2 regions of the Marmoricola sp. URHA0025 HA25 genome follow, and region 1 is predicted to be linked to the other one. Evidence: predicted binding sites of a transcription regulator. Region 1 holds the regulator's gene; the other holds the start of a gene.
What was found. Region 1 encodes LexA, which represses DNA repair genes until DNA is damaged. Its sites were predicted from a motif close to TCGAACANNTGTTCGA; they were not measured.

Region 1 (7,524 bases):
CGCGATCCACGCGCTGCCGCGCAGCACCGCCGACGCGCCGGAGGTGACGTCCTCGGCGCCGCGGCTCAGCCGGACCTGGAAGAGCGCGACCGCAATCGTGTTGAGGCCGAGCATGATCGCGACCATCGAGGTCGGCGCCGTCGTGTGCTCGCTGATCCACAGCGGGATGCCGATCTCGAGCACCACGAAGTGCATGAACAGCACGGCGGTGAGGAGGGTCGCGGCGACGTACGGGAGGTCGCGTACGACGCCGAGCCGCGGCTCGCCGTCCGCGCGGGCCGGCGCTCCGGACAGGTGCGGGAGCCGGTTGAACAGCAGGCCGGTGAGCAGCGAGGTGGCGGCGTCGAGGAGGAACACCCCGACGTAGGCCCACGGCTCGTCGATCCAGAGCGCGATCCCGCCGAGGAGCGCACCGAAGGTCATCGCGACGTTGGTGACCGCGCGCAGGTAGGCCTTGAACGGGACGCCCTGACCGCCGACCGCGATCCGCGCGATGTAGCCGTTGCGCACGGCGTTGGCCGCCATCTGCGCCGCCGCGACGAGCGAGATCGCCACGACCAGGGCCCAGAAGCTGCGGGCGATCGCCAGCCCGGCGGTGGCGATCCCGGTGAGGACGGTGAGGTCGCGCATCACTTCGCGGGGTCCGCGGGCGTCGGCCCACTGACCGCCGGGCACCTGCGCGAGGGCGCCTGCCACAGCCGCGATCGACAGGGCGATGCCGACCTGAGCGGGCTCGAGGTGGACGTGGCGGGTGAAGTACAGCGCGAAGGTGGTGAACACCGCTCCGCCGGACGCGCGGTTGACCAGCGTGCCGAGCGCCAGGACGCGCAGCGTGGAGTCGGTCGGGATCCCTCGACGCGTGAGCCGGGCGGGCGTCACGGTCTGCGAGGTCACGGCTCGAACCTACGTCCGCGCGTCGCTCGGCCGCCTCTGGTTTTCGGCCCGCTTCCGGACGCACAGCACCTTGCCAGCACGGGTTGATCGTGCGGACAGCAACCGTGGCGACGCTTGCCGGCGACAACCCACCAGGAGGGAACATGCAGAAGAAGTCAATCGCCCTGCTCGCGTCGACCGGCATCGCCGGCCTGGTCGCCGGCGGCGTCCTGATGACCGGGATGTCCGCCAATGCCGCGGACGACACCGGGTCGGCGGCGACGGGTACGTCGTCGTACGGCGGCGCCCCGGCCGGCACCGGCGCGCCGAACGGCAACACTGACCCGACCAAACCGATGAGGAGCGACGAGAAGCTGCTCACCGGGGACACCAAGGACAAGGTGACGGCGGCCGTGAAGGCGAAGTACCCCGACGCCACCTTCCAGCGGGTCGAGACCGACTCCGACGGTGTCTACGAGGCGCACCTCCTCGTGGCCGGCAAGCCGGTCACCGTCGAGGTGGACAAGTCGTTCGCGGTCACCGGCACCGAGTCGGCGCCGGCCGGCGGTGGCGACCACGACGGCGACGGCCCGGCCGCGCAGGCTGCGGCGGCCTGAGCGCACGAGTGCCCGGCGATGTCGCATCGCCGGGCACTCGTGAAGCCGGTGGTCGAGCCTGTCGAAACTCAGGTTTCGAGCCGCCGTTTGCGGGTTCGCACGCTCACCCGCAGGCTCCCTCCACCGGATCGAGCTCAGTCGAGATCAACCTCTTCGCGTCGCGACCCTGCTCGTCCCTCGCAGGGCCGCGGCTCAGACCTTGCGCAGCACGGCGGTGACCACACCCAGGATGGTGGCGTTGTCACCGTTGATCGGCTCGTAGGCGTCGTTGTGGGGGAGCAGCCACACGTGGCCGTCCTTGCGCTGCAGCGTCTTGACCGTGGCCTCACCCTCGATCAGCGCCGCGACGATCTCGCCGTTGTCCGCAGTCTGCTCCTGGCGGATGACCACGTAGTCGCCGTTGCAGATCGCCGCGTCGATCATCGAGTCGCCGGCGACCTCGAGCATGAACAGCGTGCCCTCGCCGACCAGCGTCTTGGGCAGCGGGAAGATCTCCTCGACGCGCTCCTCCGCGAGGATCGGGCCACCGGCCGCGATCCGGCCGACCAGCGGCACCTGGGTGGCCTCCGGCACGGCGTCGCCGATGCCGGTCGGGTCGAAGCCGTGCTCGTCGGCGCTGGCGATCGCGCGCCGCGCCGCCATCAGCTCGGGGATGAACACCTCGAGCGCGCGCGGCCGGTTGGGGTCGCGCTTGATGAAGCCCTTCGCCTCGAGCACCCGCAGCTGGTGGGCCACGCTGGAGGAGCTGGCCAGCCCGACCAGGTCGCCGATCTCGCGGATGCTGGGCGGGTAGCCGCGCTGCTCGATCGACTCGCGGAGCACGTTGAGGATGCGCTGCTGGCGCGGGGTGAGCCCGGTCGCGTCGGGCGGCGCGTCGGGCAGCTCGCTGACGTTGGAGCGCTTGGCTGCGGAGGGGCGGATGCGATCGGAGGCCATGGGCCGACGGTAGACCCATCGACGGCGGAGTTCAAACACATGTTCGAACGGCGTGTCGGGCGGTTCGCGGGCCCGGAAAGGGCTCCGGACGAGCCCGGGATCGGCGCTGCGTGGGTCGGCGTACGCTCACGCAGCGCCGAACGATCACGGGGTCCTGTCTTCAACCTAGACCCGGAACGGGCCCGGCCGTAAGGGCAGGGCCGGGTCAGTTTTCCGGGGGCATCCAGACGTACTGCGGCACGTTGCAGACCTCGACGAAGCCGGCGCGCTCGTAGACCGGCCGGCCGGACTCGCTGGAGTGCAGGACCGCGTGCTCGGCCCCGGCGGCGTGCGCCAGCTGCAGCAGCCGCTGTGTCACGGCGTACCCGATGCCACGGCCACGGACGTCCTCCAGGGTCGCGATGTTGTAGAGGCCCGCGGTGGTGCCGGTGAGGTACGCCGTGCCGCACGCGACCGGGCGTCCGTCGAGCGAGCCGATCACGTTGACCGCTCCCTGGAAGACGCTCATCACCTCGCTCATCGGCTCGCGCACCGACTCGGGCAGGCCGAAGCCGGTGACCATCATCGCGACGAAGGCGCGTGCGTCGGTGGTCTGCTCGATGCTCAACCCGGCGACCTCGGGGACCGGGGGAGCGGTGGTCAGGTCGGCGTACATGCCCGGGACGTCCTCGTGCTCGAGCCCGCGCTCCGTCAGCGCCGCTTCCAGCTCCGGCGACGTGTGCGACGGCGTGACCCACCACAGCCACGGCAGCCCGGCTCCGATGAACGAGTCCGCCACCTCCTCGGTCCGCCGCCGGGCGTCCGCCCCGAAGTGCGCGCCGGTGACGCAGTTGAACATCGGGAACGGCACGTCGCTGCGGATCGCGTCGACGTCCGTGTCCGGATCGCGGCGGAACATCGGGTGGTCGCCGGCGCCGGTGAAGAAGGCGAGCAGGTTGTCCTCGACCGGGGCGATGCGGGGATCGGTCATGGGGTAGTCAACCCCACCCGATCGGCCGGTGGTTGCGCTTGTCGAAACCCGCCCGAGAGCGCTCGAACATATGTTCTTGCGTTCCTCGAACGCGTGTTCTATCGTCGTACATGTGTTCGATCGAACGTCTGAGCGACCCGGCAGCGGTTCTGTCGGTGCTCGGCCGTAGAAACAGCACTGAGAAACAGCAGAGACAACCTGACTTCCCCCAGGAGAGAGACATGAGCACGCTGAGCATCTCGCCCGCCTTCGACTTCGTGAGCCCGACGCGGCGCCCGCGAGCTGCCCGGCGCACCACCGTCCGGCTCACGCAGCGCGGTCGCGTCGTGTTCGTGCTGGCGTTCCTGGCGGCCGCGTTCGTGGTGATGGTCGCCTTCGGCGGCTGGGCCACGGCGACCCACGACGCCGGCACGCCCGACCCGGTCCGCGTCGTCGAGGTCCAGGAGGGCGACACCCTCTACGGCATCGCCGGCCAGGTCGCCGAGCCCGGCAAGGTCCGCGAGATGGTCCACCAGATCCAGCAGCTCAACTCCCTGGCCGGCTCCAGCCTCCAGGTCGGCCAGAAGCTCGCCATCCCGAAGAGCTGAGTCGCCCTCGGTCCGCCGAGGACAGAGCGTCCGATGATCCCCTCGACCCGGGTCGTCGGCTGTGTGGGAAAGGACAGGGCGGGGCCCAGGCCCCGCCCTCGTTCTTTTCCGATGCACGCCGAGTGGGCAGAAACGCTGCGTCGGCGTGCGGTGAGCGGGCAGAAACGCTGCGTCGGCGTGCGGTGAGCGGGCAGAAACGCTGCGTCGGCGGGCGGTGAGCGGGCAGAAACGCTGGGTCAGACGCTTCCGGCTCGCGCCGCACCCTCACTCAGCAAGAACTGCGCAGCCGTGTACGTCGCCATCACCACCGACTCCACCCGTGCCGGTGCGCCCTTCCACAAGAACTTCCGGGTGCCGAGCACCGAGTCGGACAACATGAACAGCCCGGCCCCGAGCAGCGTCATCCGCCGCGCCGACGTCGGCAGCGCCGGGTCGAGCTGCGTCGCGGCGGCGACCGTCCCGGCGAGCATCGCGGAGTAGCCGGCGATGGCGGGCGCAAGCACCTTGTCCTGCCGGTAGGCGCCGAACACCATCCCGGGCGTGGTCACCGCCCACAGTGCTGCGACCCCCTTCGGCCCGGGCCGCGCGGAGCCACTGCGGTTGCGCAGGAACCCGCTGATGTAGGCGGCGTGGCCGACCGCGAACGACCCGCTCCCTACGGCGAACGGCTTGGTGCCGTGCGCCATCAACGCCAGGTCGCCGCCCCACCCTGCGGCCTGCGCGACGAGCGTGTTGGCCCGCAGCGGCGAGTTCGCCGCCTTCTCGTCGGTGATCAACGAAGCCATCAGGGTGGGCATGAGCAGCGGCTTGGTCAACACCCGCGCCTTGTGCGCCAGCTGGTTGGCCGAGCCGGCGAGCCAGGTGTCGGCGACCGCCAACCCGGCGTACGCGAGCTTGAGCTTGGTCGAGGTGCGGAGTCGGGCCACCCGCTGAATGTAGTGCCTCCTACGGGCTCCGGACGTCATACGTTTGGTGGCTCGGGGCCCTCGATCCGTATGACGTCCGGAGCGGTCCTCAGTGGCCGTAGCCCGAGAGTGCCGGTGTCGCCTCGGCGATCCGCAGCGGGGTGTCCGGCCCGACCGTCGTGACGGTGCCGTCGACGTCCTGGTACGGGCCTCGGTTCAGGCTCCACCGCGCCGTCCAGACGACCTCGACGTGCAGGTTCACCGTGACGTGCGCCTGCTGGTAGCGGTGGACCACGTCCTTGGCCGGGTACGGCGCCCCGGCCGTGTGCGTCTCCGCCGTCGTGCCGTCCCCGTGCACCCAACGGAAGGTGCTCGGCGTGATCTGCAGGTCGACCTGCTGGCCGAGCAGCGTCAGGGTGCGGTGGAGGGGTTGGGCGTCGACGTAGAAGATCGTGTCGAAGTTGATCAGGGTCTTCTCGGCGGGTTGCGTGACCGCACGGAGTTTCGGCAACGGGATCTGTTGAAACGCGCGCGCGACGATGCCTGGAGTGACGGTCGCTGTTGAATCGGGTGGGTTGCTGGCGCAACGCATATCGAGCGGGTACCAGATCCCGTCCCTGAGTCCGAGGAGCTGATACGGAATCTGACCGGAGGGGCACCAGTCGCTACACGTGTGGACCGGCCCGGCGGCAATGTCGCACGCACTCTGCCACCGGTAGGCGGAGTACTCGGACTGCCCTACCCCATGGACGTGACCCGGCGTCGTGTCGCCGTCGGTGCTGCATTCGCCCGATGCAAAGAAGACATTCCCCGTCGCCCCAGCCCCGCCGCTGCACGACTTGGCGGCGGCTGGCGCCATCCCAAGAAGTGGCGCAAGCGCGATGGCGGTGCTCGCGGCCAATGCTCTCCTGCCAATCATGACCCGCGGCTCCATTGGTCGACGAGCCACGCAGCGTTCTGGTACCTCACGACCAGTGTCATGACCGACCGACCGCCTTTAAGGGACGTTGATCCATCTGGTCGGATGACCTTCTGAGGCCCGAAGGAGACCGCGGCAAATACAGTCCACTCTCCCGGATCCGGACGCCGGGCGGCACTGGTGATGGACGCGGAGAGCGCGCCCCCTTCGATGTGACCGCCTGCGCCATAGATCGTGTTCAGGGTTTCGCGTGCGTTCGCACACGACCGGCATTCCTTGGCTTCGACAGCTTGCAATGACCCGACATCACCTGTGGCCTGGGCGTGATTGATCAACTCGACGTAGTACTTCACGAACGCCACCGCCCCGGCCTTCGTGTTCGCCTTCGCTTCCTCCGGCAACACCGGAGCCGACGGCGTCGTGCTCACCGGGCTCGTCACCGGCGTCGACGGCGCCGGCGACGGATCCGCCTTCGGATCGGCTCCACAGCCGGTGACCACGAGCAGCACAGCGACCACGACCAGCACCGCCACGGCACCCAGAACCGCGCGTCTCATGCACGTCCCCTTCCGACCCGAGACAAGGGAAGACGGCGTCAGTTTCCTACCGGAGCGCGCGAAGCGCTACACCTGAGCGACAACCGGTGGATAACGTCCGGTCATGGCCGGGTACTCAGGCACGCCCCTGGAGAAGAAGCTCGGCGTCAAGGACGGCCAGGTCGTCTTCCTCGACCACCCGCCCGATGGCTTCGCGCTCGACGCCCCGACGACCACCCGGCTGCCGAAGCAGGTCGCCGTGACGCTGACCTTCCAGACCAGCGCGAAGTCCCTGGAAGCCCGGATGAAGACCCTCATCGACCACACCGAGCAGGCCGGGATGATCTGGGTCTGCTGGCCGAAGAAGGCCGCGGCGAAGGCGCTGGGCATCCAGACCGACCTCGACGACAACGCCGTACGCGAGATCGGCCTGGCCGCCGGCGTCGTCGACGTCAAGGTCTGCGCGATCGACGAGGTCTGGTCAGGCCTCAAGTTCGTACGCCGGCTCGCGGACCGCGCCTGACCCACTAGCCCCTGCAACCAGGCACGTTGAATACTCGTGCCATGGCCAACGACCCCGGCATCCACGAAAAGATCTCCGCCCTCGTCTCCGAGGAGAAGCGCCTCCGCCAGCAGCGCGAGATCGGCGAGATCGCGGCCGACGAGGAGGTCGCCCGGCTGCGTGACCTCGAGGTCCAGCTCGACCAGTGCTGGGACCTGCTCCGCCAGCGCGACGCCCTGCGCACCTCCGGCGGCGACCCCGACCAGGCGGCGGTCAGGCCGCCGACCGAGGTCGAGGGCTACCTGCAGTAGCTCAACGCACCCGGCGCGAGCTCATCGTGTAGTCCCGCTGCCAGGTGTCACCGAGGTCCTCGGAGAACTCACCGACCGTCTCGATCAGGTCGTCGCCGTCGAACCGCGCGGTGGAGCGCTGCGAGAACTTCGGGACGATCCGCAGCGCCGTCCAGCCCTCGTCGTCGAAGGTCAGGTCCATGAGGCGATCGATGCCGCGCACGTCGAAGTACCACATCTTCTCCTCCGACAGCACCGCCGTCGCGTCGGGGAAGTCGGGATGGTCATAGCTCCAGTCGAGCCGCACGTAGGCTCCCTCGAGCACCCGCTCGTAGCGCTGGCGCCCACTGACCGGCTCGGCCATCGCATGGTGGCGCATCGTGAGGTCC
Region 2 (7,524 bases), 710 kb from region 1:
GGGACCGCCAGGCCGCGCTCGCCGGGCTGATCTCCGGCTCGGACACCTGGACGATCATCTGAGCCGAGGCTCCGCGAGGCACGAGCGGAGACTCGACGCGAAGAGGTCGAGCGAGCCTGCGGGTGAGCCTGCGGACCCGCAACGGCGGGTCGAGACCTGAGCCCTACAGTCAAGGCATGCCCGACTCACGCCGCGGTCTCCTGTACGGCGTCGCGGCGTACGTGCTCTGGGGCGCCTTCCCGCTCTACTTCCCCCTGCTCGAGCCCGCCGGTGCCCTCGAGATCCTGGCCCACCGCGTCGCCTGGTCCTTGGCGACGATGCTCCTCGTCGTGGCACTGTCGCGCCGGCTGCCGCAGTTCCGTGCACTGTTCCGGCGTCATCGTGCTCGCAACCTGCTGACGTTGGCCGCGGTCGTGATCGCGGTGAACTGGGGCACCTACATCTGGGGCGTCAACAACCACCGGGTCGTGGAGACGTCGCTCGGCTACTTCATCAACCCGCTGGTGACGGTGCTCATGGGCGTCGTGGTCCTGCGAGAGCGACTCCGCCGTTGGCAGTGGCTGGCGCTCGGCATCGCGTTCGTCGCCGTCGTCGGGCTGACCGTCGACTACGGGCACCCACCCTGGGTGGCGGTCACGCTGGCCTTCTCCTTCGGCACCTACGGGCTCGCCAAGAAGCAGGCGGGAGTCGAGGCCGTCGAGAGCCTGACCTTCGAGACGATGGTGCTGGCCCCGGTGGCGCTGGGCTACCTGTTCTGGCTGAGCGCGTCGGGCTCCGGGCACTTCGTCGGACACGGTGTCGGCCACTCCCTCCTGCTCGCATCGACGGGGATTGTGACCGCCGTACCCCTCCTCTGCTTCGGCGCAGCCGCGATCCGGGTGCCGATGACGAGTCTGGGCCTGCTGCAGTACCTCGCCCCGATCCTGCAGTTCCTCCTCGGCGTGACCGTGCTCGACGAGCACATGTCACCCATGCGCTGGGTCGGCTTCGGCCTCGTCTGGGTGGCCCTCGTGATCTTCACCGTCGAGGCCACCCGTCACCACCGGCAACAACAGCTCCGCCTGACCGCGGAGGCAGCAGCGCTGTAGCAGGCTGTGCGTGGTTGGGTTCTTGGCAACGATGAGGAGTACGCCGCCTGGCTGGGTCCTGCGGTCGGGTGCGGTCCCGACCGACTGGTGGTCGAGCAGCGAGCTTGCGAGCGATCAGACGAGACCCGGTGACCTAGGGCAGGGACCCAACCACAGGTGGTCGAGCAGCGAGCCTGCGAGCGACCAGTCGAGACCCGGTGACCTAGGGCAGGGACCGGACCTCCGGGGGGTCGAGCAGCGAGCCTGCGAGCGGCCAGACGAGACCCGGTGACCTGGGACGGGGACCGGACCCCCTGGTGGTCGAGCAGCGAGCCTGCGAGCGGCCAGTCGAGACCCGGTGACCTGGGACGGGGACCGGACCCCCTGGTGGTCGAGCAGCGAGCCTGCGAGCGGCCAGACGAGACCCGGTGACCTTGGGCAGGGACCGGACCCAGAGGTGGTCGAGCAGCGAGCTTGCGAGCGGCCAGACGAGACCCGGTGACCTGGGGCAGGGACCCGACCACCGGGTGGTCGAGCAGCGAGCCTGCGAGCGGCCAGTCGAGACCTGGTGACCTTGGGCACGGACCCGACCACCGGGTGGTCGAGCAGCGAGCCTGCGAGCGATCAGACGAGACCCGGTGAGGTCGGGCAGGGACCCGACCCCGGGTGGTCGAGCAGCGAGGCTGCGAGCGACCAGTCGAGACCTCGAGTCCATGGGTGGTTGGGTTCTTGGCAACGACGACGCAGTACGCCGCGGGGCTGGGCCCGGCGGTCGGGGCGGGATCGCAACCACGGGTGGTCGAGCAGCGAGCTCGCGAGCGGCCAGTCGAGACCCGGTGACCTAGGTGTACTGATCGGGCACGTTGGTTGAGATCGTGTGACGACACGATCTGAATGAGCTTGGTAGGCGAAGACCTCCGGGCGTGGAGTGGAGCTACCTAGGAACCGCTCCACGACCCAGGAGGTCTTCGTGTCCCACGCTAACGCTGCCCTGACCCCGCGCGCCCGTCTGAGGCTGGCGCGTCTGATCATCGATCACCACTGGCCGGTCCGGCGCGCGGCTGAGCGTTACGACGTCTCGTGGCCGACCGCGAAGCGGTGGGCTGAGCGTTATCGCGAACTCGGCGAAGCCGGCATGGCCGACCGGTCATCTCGGCCGCATCGATCTCCGAACAAGACACCGCAGCCGATTGTGCGCAAGATCGTGCACCTGCGCTGGAAGCAACGCTTGGGCCCGGTCGAGATCAGCTACCGGGTCGGGTGTGCTGCCTCGACAGTCCACGCCGTGCTGGTCCGATGCCGGATCAACCGGCTCTCCCACGTCGACCGGGTCACCGGCGAGCCGACCCGCCGCTATGAGCACGACCACCCCGGTTCGATGCTCCATGGCGACGTCAAGAAGCTCGGCAACGTGCCCGATGGAGGCGGGTGGCGCTACGTCGGCCGGGTCCAGGGCCGACAGAACCGGCGAGCCACGTCGGGCAAGCCCCGCAACCAGTGGCACAACCCCAAGATGGGCACCGCGTTCGTGCACACCGTCCTCGACGACCACTCCCGGGTCGCCTACGCCGAGATCCACGACGACGAGACGGCCGCCACCGCAGCGACGGTCCTGCGCAACGCCGTCGCCTGGTTCGAAGCCCGAGGAGTCACCGTCGAGCGGGTCCTCACCGACAACGGCAGCTGCTACCGCTCGTTCCTATGGCGTGACACCTGCGCCGAACTCAACATCGTGCACAAGCGGACCCGGCCCTACCGGCCGCAGACCAACGGGAAGATCGAGCGCTTCCACCGCACCATGGCCGACGGTTGGGCCTTCAAACGGTTCTACTCCTCGGAGTCCGTCCGCAGGAAAGCTCTGCCAGCATGGATCCACGAGTACAACCACCACCGGCCCCACACCGCAATCGGCAGGTCAACGCCCATCAGCCGCTTGACCAACCTCTCCGATCAGTACACCCCTAGGGCAGGGACCCAACCCCTGGCGGTCGAGCAGCGAGCCTGCGAGCGATCAGTCGAGACCTCGGTCTGTGGGTGGTCGGGTTCTTGGCAACGACGACGCAGTACGCCGCGGAGCTGGGCCTGGCGGTCGGGTGCGGTCGCAACCAGGTGGTCGAGCAGCGAGCCTGCGAGCGGCCAGTCGAGACCCGGTAACCTTGGGCAGGGACCCAACCCCTGGTGGTCGAGCAGCGAGCCTGCGAGCGGCCAGTCGAGACCCGGTGAGATGCGGCAGAGACCCCACCAAGATTCTTCGAGAAAGTTCTCCGATTCCCCATCCCGGTAAGGCGAAACCGGGCCGGTTCTGTCGGTGGTCACCCCTAGATTCATCACATGGACTCGGGCACCACCACTCTGGACGCAGCCGCTGTGCTGGGTGCTGCCCGAGCGTTCCGCACCCAGGCCAACACTGCTGAGGCCGGGGTGCTGGCCGCCGCGTTGGAGTGGGCCCACCTCCATGTTGTCGACGACCTGGATGTGGCGGCGACCTGGGTGGTCGCCGAGGGTCGCGACACCGGGATCCCGATCGGCGGGGAAGGGTGCCCGTGGGTCTCGGAGTTCGCGGTCGGGGAGTTCGCCACCGCCCTGGGCCTGACCGACCGGTCCGGACGCGACCTGATCGCCTGTGCCCTCGAGCTGGCCCACCGGTTGCCGAAGACCTGGTTCCGGGTCCAGGAAGGCACCCTGGTGGCCTGGCGGGCCAAGCGGATCGCCGAAGCCACCCTGCACCTGAGTTTCGAGGCCGCCCAGTTCGTCGATGCCCAGCTGGCACCGTTCGCGCACAAGACCGGACCGGTCCAGACCCAACGGCTCCTCGACCAGGCCATCGCCCGGTTCATGCCCGAGTTCGCCGCCGAAGAACGCGCCCGGGCTGCCGATCAGCGGTACTTCAGCATCGAGCACGACCAGGTCTCCTTCGCCGGCACCTCCCGGGTCCACGGGGAGCTGGACCTCGCCGACGCCCTGGACCTCGCCGACGCCGTCACCGCTGGTGCCCAACAGCTCGCCGACCTCGGCTCCACCGAACCACTGGACGCCCGGAGAGCGGCCGCGGTCGGGATGATCGCCCGCGGGGAACACACGCTGCCTCTCCAGGCCGCTGGGGTTGCGACAGGCTCAACCACCGGGACAGGCACTCTGGGCTCCGAGGTAGCCCGGTCCGAGGCCGGGCGGGTGATCCGGCCCCGGCGTCGCGGTGGCCGGGAGGTGGTGCTGTTCGTGCACCTCTCCGCCGACGCCCTGGCCACCGGTGACCCCAATACCCCGGTGCTGCTGGACAACGCCGGCGGACAGGTCCTCACCGCCGGGCAGGTCGCCGAGTGGTGTGGGCGCCCCGAGACGTCCCGGATCGTCGTCAAACCCGTCATCGACCTCAACCAGCACCTCGAAACCGATGCCTACCGGGTCCCTGACCGGATCGCCGAACAGGTCGAGCTGCGCGACCGCACCTGTGTGTTCCCGTGGTGCCAACGACCGGCCCGGTCCTGCGACAAGGACCACATCATCGCCTACGACCCCGACGGACCACCGGGCCAGACCAGCACCGAGAACCTCGCGCCGTTGTGTCGACGCCACCACCGGATGAAGACCCACGGCAACTGGACCTACACCATGCTCGAGCTCGGTGCCTACCTGTGGCGCTCTCCCTACGGGTACACCTACCTGCGCGACACCACCGGCACCGAGGACCTCACCCCGGCCCCGGTCGACCCACCACCACGACGAACCAGCTGACCCACACCCCGCCGGGCACCCGGCGGGGTCACCAGCATGCCCGGGTGGCGAAACCGAAGGGCTCAACTGAGGATTCTCGGCTGCGCTGGATCCGAGACACTGTCTCCTGGGCCTTCTCCTCCATGCAGTCGTCGTCGACCTCGTCACCGACCTGCCACGACAGCGTTCGGCCGAGCATGGTCGCTGACGCATGGGCCGATGGTCTGCAGAGCCGTGCTCGCACGGATGTGGTCGCGGCGTACGGCTGCCATGCTCGGTGCTTCCACCACATCCACCCGGTCGCCGTCCTCCTGTCAATACGTCGCGCCGGAGAAGGGGGCCCGTCATGGCACCGATCCTCTACCTCCGTCGGCGCAACCGTGCGCAGACCGGCACCCTGCCTGCCATCGGCGTGGTGGCCGAGTGGCTTGTCCGGAGAACATCCGGACACAGAAGGCGAGCTCTCGGCTGGATGGCGCCGGCCGCGGTCGCGTGCGCCTTGGCTCTGTCGTCGTGCGGCGCCGACGATCCGGAATCCGCCCCGCCGCCTCCCACCCCGTCGCCATCCGCGACCGAGACCCCGGTAGGTCCCGCTGTCGTCTTCGACGGAGCCGTGGACGTGACTCCTCGTCGCCAGGTGCAGGCACATTGCGTGGGTACCGGCTCGCCGACAGTTCTTCTCGAAGTGGGCGGATCGGGAGACATGTCGGACTGGCCATCGAGCTACGTCGACGCGCTGGGTGCCCACACGACCACCTGCCTCTACAGCCGCGCCGGCGGGCCGGGCAGCACGCCCGTCGCCCATGGCCAGACGCGAGCCCAGCTCGTGAGTGATGCCTACACGCTGCTCGACACCTTGCACCGGGACCACGGGGTGCAGGGTCCCTATGTGTTCGTGGGATGGTCGTTCGGTGGCTCCGTCGCGCTTGCGGAAGCGCTCGAGCATCCTGCCCGGACTGCAGGGATGGTGATCCTCGACTCGAACTTCCCGGCCGACTTCGTCCCTGCCTGCATCGCACAAGGCCATCCTGCAGCGGAGTGCCGGGCCACCTACGACGAGGACGAGGAGGCGAAGTCGATCGAGAAGGACATCGTCGCGAAGGTACACCCCCTGCCGGACATCCCCATCGCCGTCGTGACCGCGCTGCAGCAACCCGACTGCCGGCTGGCGGAAGGCGAGGACCATGTCAGTGCGGACATCGCCGGAACGGACGTGATCGCGCCGAACTGCGAGGCCCTCGGCATCGCGATCGCCGACAGGGACCGTGCCGACTGGGAACAGCTGGGGCCGCAGGTGACCCACACTCGGATCGATGCCGATCACGAGGGCCTCGTCTCCCAGGCGTTGGAGCAACTCACCGCGCTGGTGCTGGACATCGTCGATGCGGCTCGATGAGCGTCCGCTCGCAGCCTTGCTACTGGACCACCCTCAGGCTGCGTCCGCACCCGATGCGAAGCCCGTCCGAGCCCAGACTGGCCCGCGGGCCGGCGTACTGGCACTCTGGCGGCGTGGAGCGAGTGCTTGGGATCGGCGGCTACTTCCTGCGTGCGTCCGACCCAGGGGCACTGAGCTCGTGGTACCGCGACTGTCTCGGCCTGGACACCGACGAGCACGGCCTGTGGCAGCAGGCAGCCGGACCGACGGTGTTCGCGACGTTCGAGCCGGAGAGTGACTACCTCGGGTCACGCGCCCAGCAGACGATGATCAACTTCCGGGTGGGCGACCTCGACGCGATGCTGGCCCAGCTCCGCGCCAAGAGAGCCGATGTGGACGAGGAGACCCTGGAGTTGGAGGGTGTCGGTCGGTTCGGCTGGGTCACCGACCCGGAGGGCAACCGGATCGAGCTGTGGCAGCCCGCGTGACCTCGAATGCCGCGAGGGTGCTTCGATAGCGGCATGACAAGTGAGGACGACATCCCGCGCGTCGTCAGCGCCAGCCGCGTGATCGACGCAGCCGCCGGCGACATCTTCGAGCTGATCGCGGACCCTGCATTGCAGCCGGGCTGGGACGGCAACGACAACCTCGCCGAGGCGGCACCCGGGCAGCGGATCCACTCAGCCGGTCAAGCGTTCGTGATGACGACGACGACGGGGAAGGTCCGCGAGAACCACGTCGTGGAGTTCGAGGAGGGCCGCCGGATCGCCTGGCTTCCCGCCGGGCCCGGTGAGGAGCCGGCGGGCCACCTCTGGCGATGGGAGCTGGACCCTGTCGACGCGTCGCACACGCGGGTCACCCACACCTACGACTGGTCCGAGTTGACCGACGAGAAGCGCCTGCCCCGGGCGCGAGCGACCACGTCGGAGAAGCTCCAGGCTTCGGTCGACCGGCTCGCGACGCTCGCAGAAGGAGCCTGAGCGTCCGACTCCGTCAGGCGACGAAGATGCAGAAGGGGTGCCCGGCGGGGTCGGCGAAGACGTACAGCGGCTCCTCGGGATCGTCCGTCCGGTCGAGCAGCACCTCGGCGCCCAGCGACTCCGCTCGCTGACGCTGCCGCTCCAGGTCCTCGACGGTCGGGACGGTGAGGTCCAGGTGCAGCTGCATCGGTACGTCGTGCTGCGGCCAGGTCGTCCTCTCGAGCCGTTCGACCTGCTGGAACGCCAGCCGGCTGGCACCACCGTGATCGTCCAGCACGAGCCAGTCGGCGGTGTCAGGTCCGTCGGCGGGCGGCTCGTCACCGGGCCGGTACTGCAGGCCGAGCAGCTTGCGGTAGAACTCCGCGAGGCCGCGCACGTCGGTGGTGTCGAG

Region 2: the regulator LexA is predicted to act here: its motif matches at 3,169-3,184, upstream of ACVW00_RS01440 (HNH endonuclease signature motif containing protein).

What each region holds. Positions count from the first base shown of each region.
Region 1 covers NZ_JBSSCD010000001.1:1,026,706-1,034,229, forward strand. The annotation lists gene ACVW00_RS04945 (MFS transporter) at 1-894, opposite strand, end outside; gene ACVW00_RS04950 (hypothetical protein) at 1,038-1,490, shown strand; gene lexA (transcriptional repressor LexA) at 1,683-2,426, opposite strand; gene ACVW00_RS04960 (GNAT family N-acetyltransferase) at 2,632-3,396, opposite strand; gene ACVW00_RS04965 (LysM peptidoglycan-binding domain-containing protein) at 3,618-3,983, shown strand; gene ACVW00_RS04970 (lysoplasmalogenase) at 4,220-4,909, opposite strand; gene ACVW00_RS04975 (hypothetical protein) at 4,998-5,399, opposite strand; gene ACVW00_RS04980 (DUF6318 family protein) at 5,804-6,364, opposite strand; gene ACVW00_RS04985 (DUF3052 domain-containing protein) at 6,468-6,866, shown strand; gene ACVW00_RS04990 (DUF2630 family protein) at 6,908-7,156, shown strand; gene ACVW00_RS04995 (hypothetical protein) at 7,158-7,524, opposite strand, start outside.
Region 2 covers NZ_JBSSCD010000001.1:312,279-319,802, reverse strand. The annotation lists gene ACVW00_RS01455 (2-oxoacid:ferredoxin oxidoreductase subunit beta) at 1-62, shown strand, start outside; gene rarD (EamA family transporter RarD) at 177-1,088, shown strand; partial or broken gene ACVW00_RS01445 (IS481 family transposase) at 2,038-3,024, shown strand; gene ACVW00_RS01440 (HNH endonuclease signature motif containing protein) at 3,399-4,799, shown strand; gene ACVW00_RS01435 (alpha/beta fold hydrolase) at 5,125-6,174, shown strand; gene ACVW00_RS01430 (VOC family protein) at 6,288-6,641, shown strand; gene ACVW00_RS01425 (SRPBCC family protein) at 6,675-7,133, shown strand; gene ACVW00_RS01420 (VOC family protein) at 7,147-7,524, opposite strand, start outside.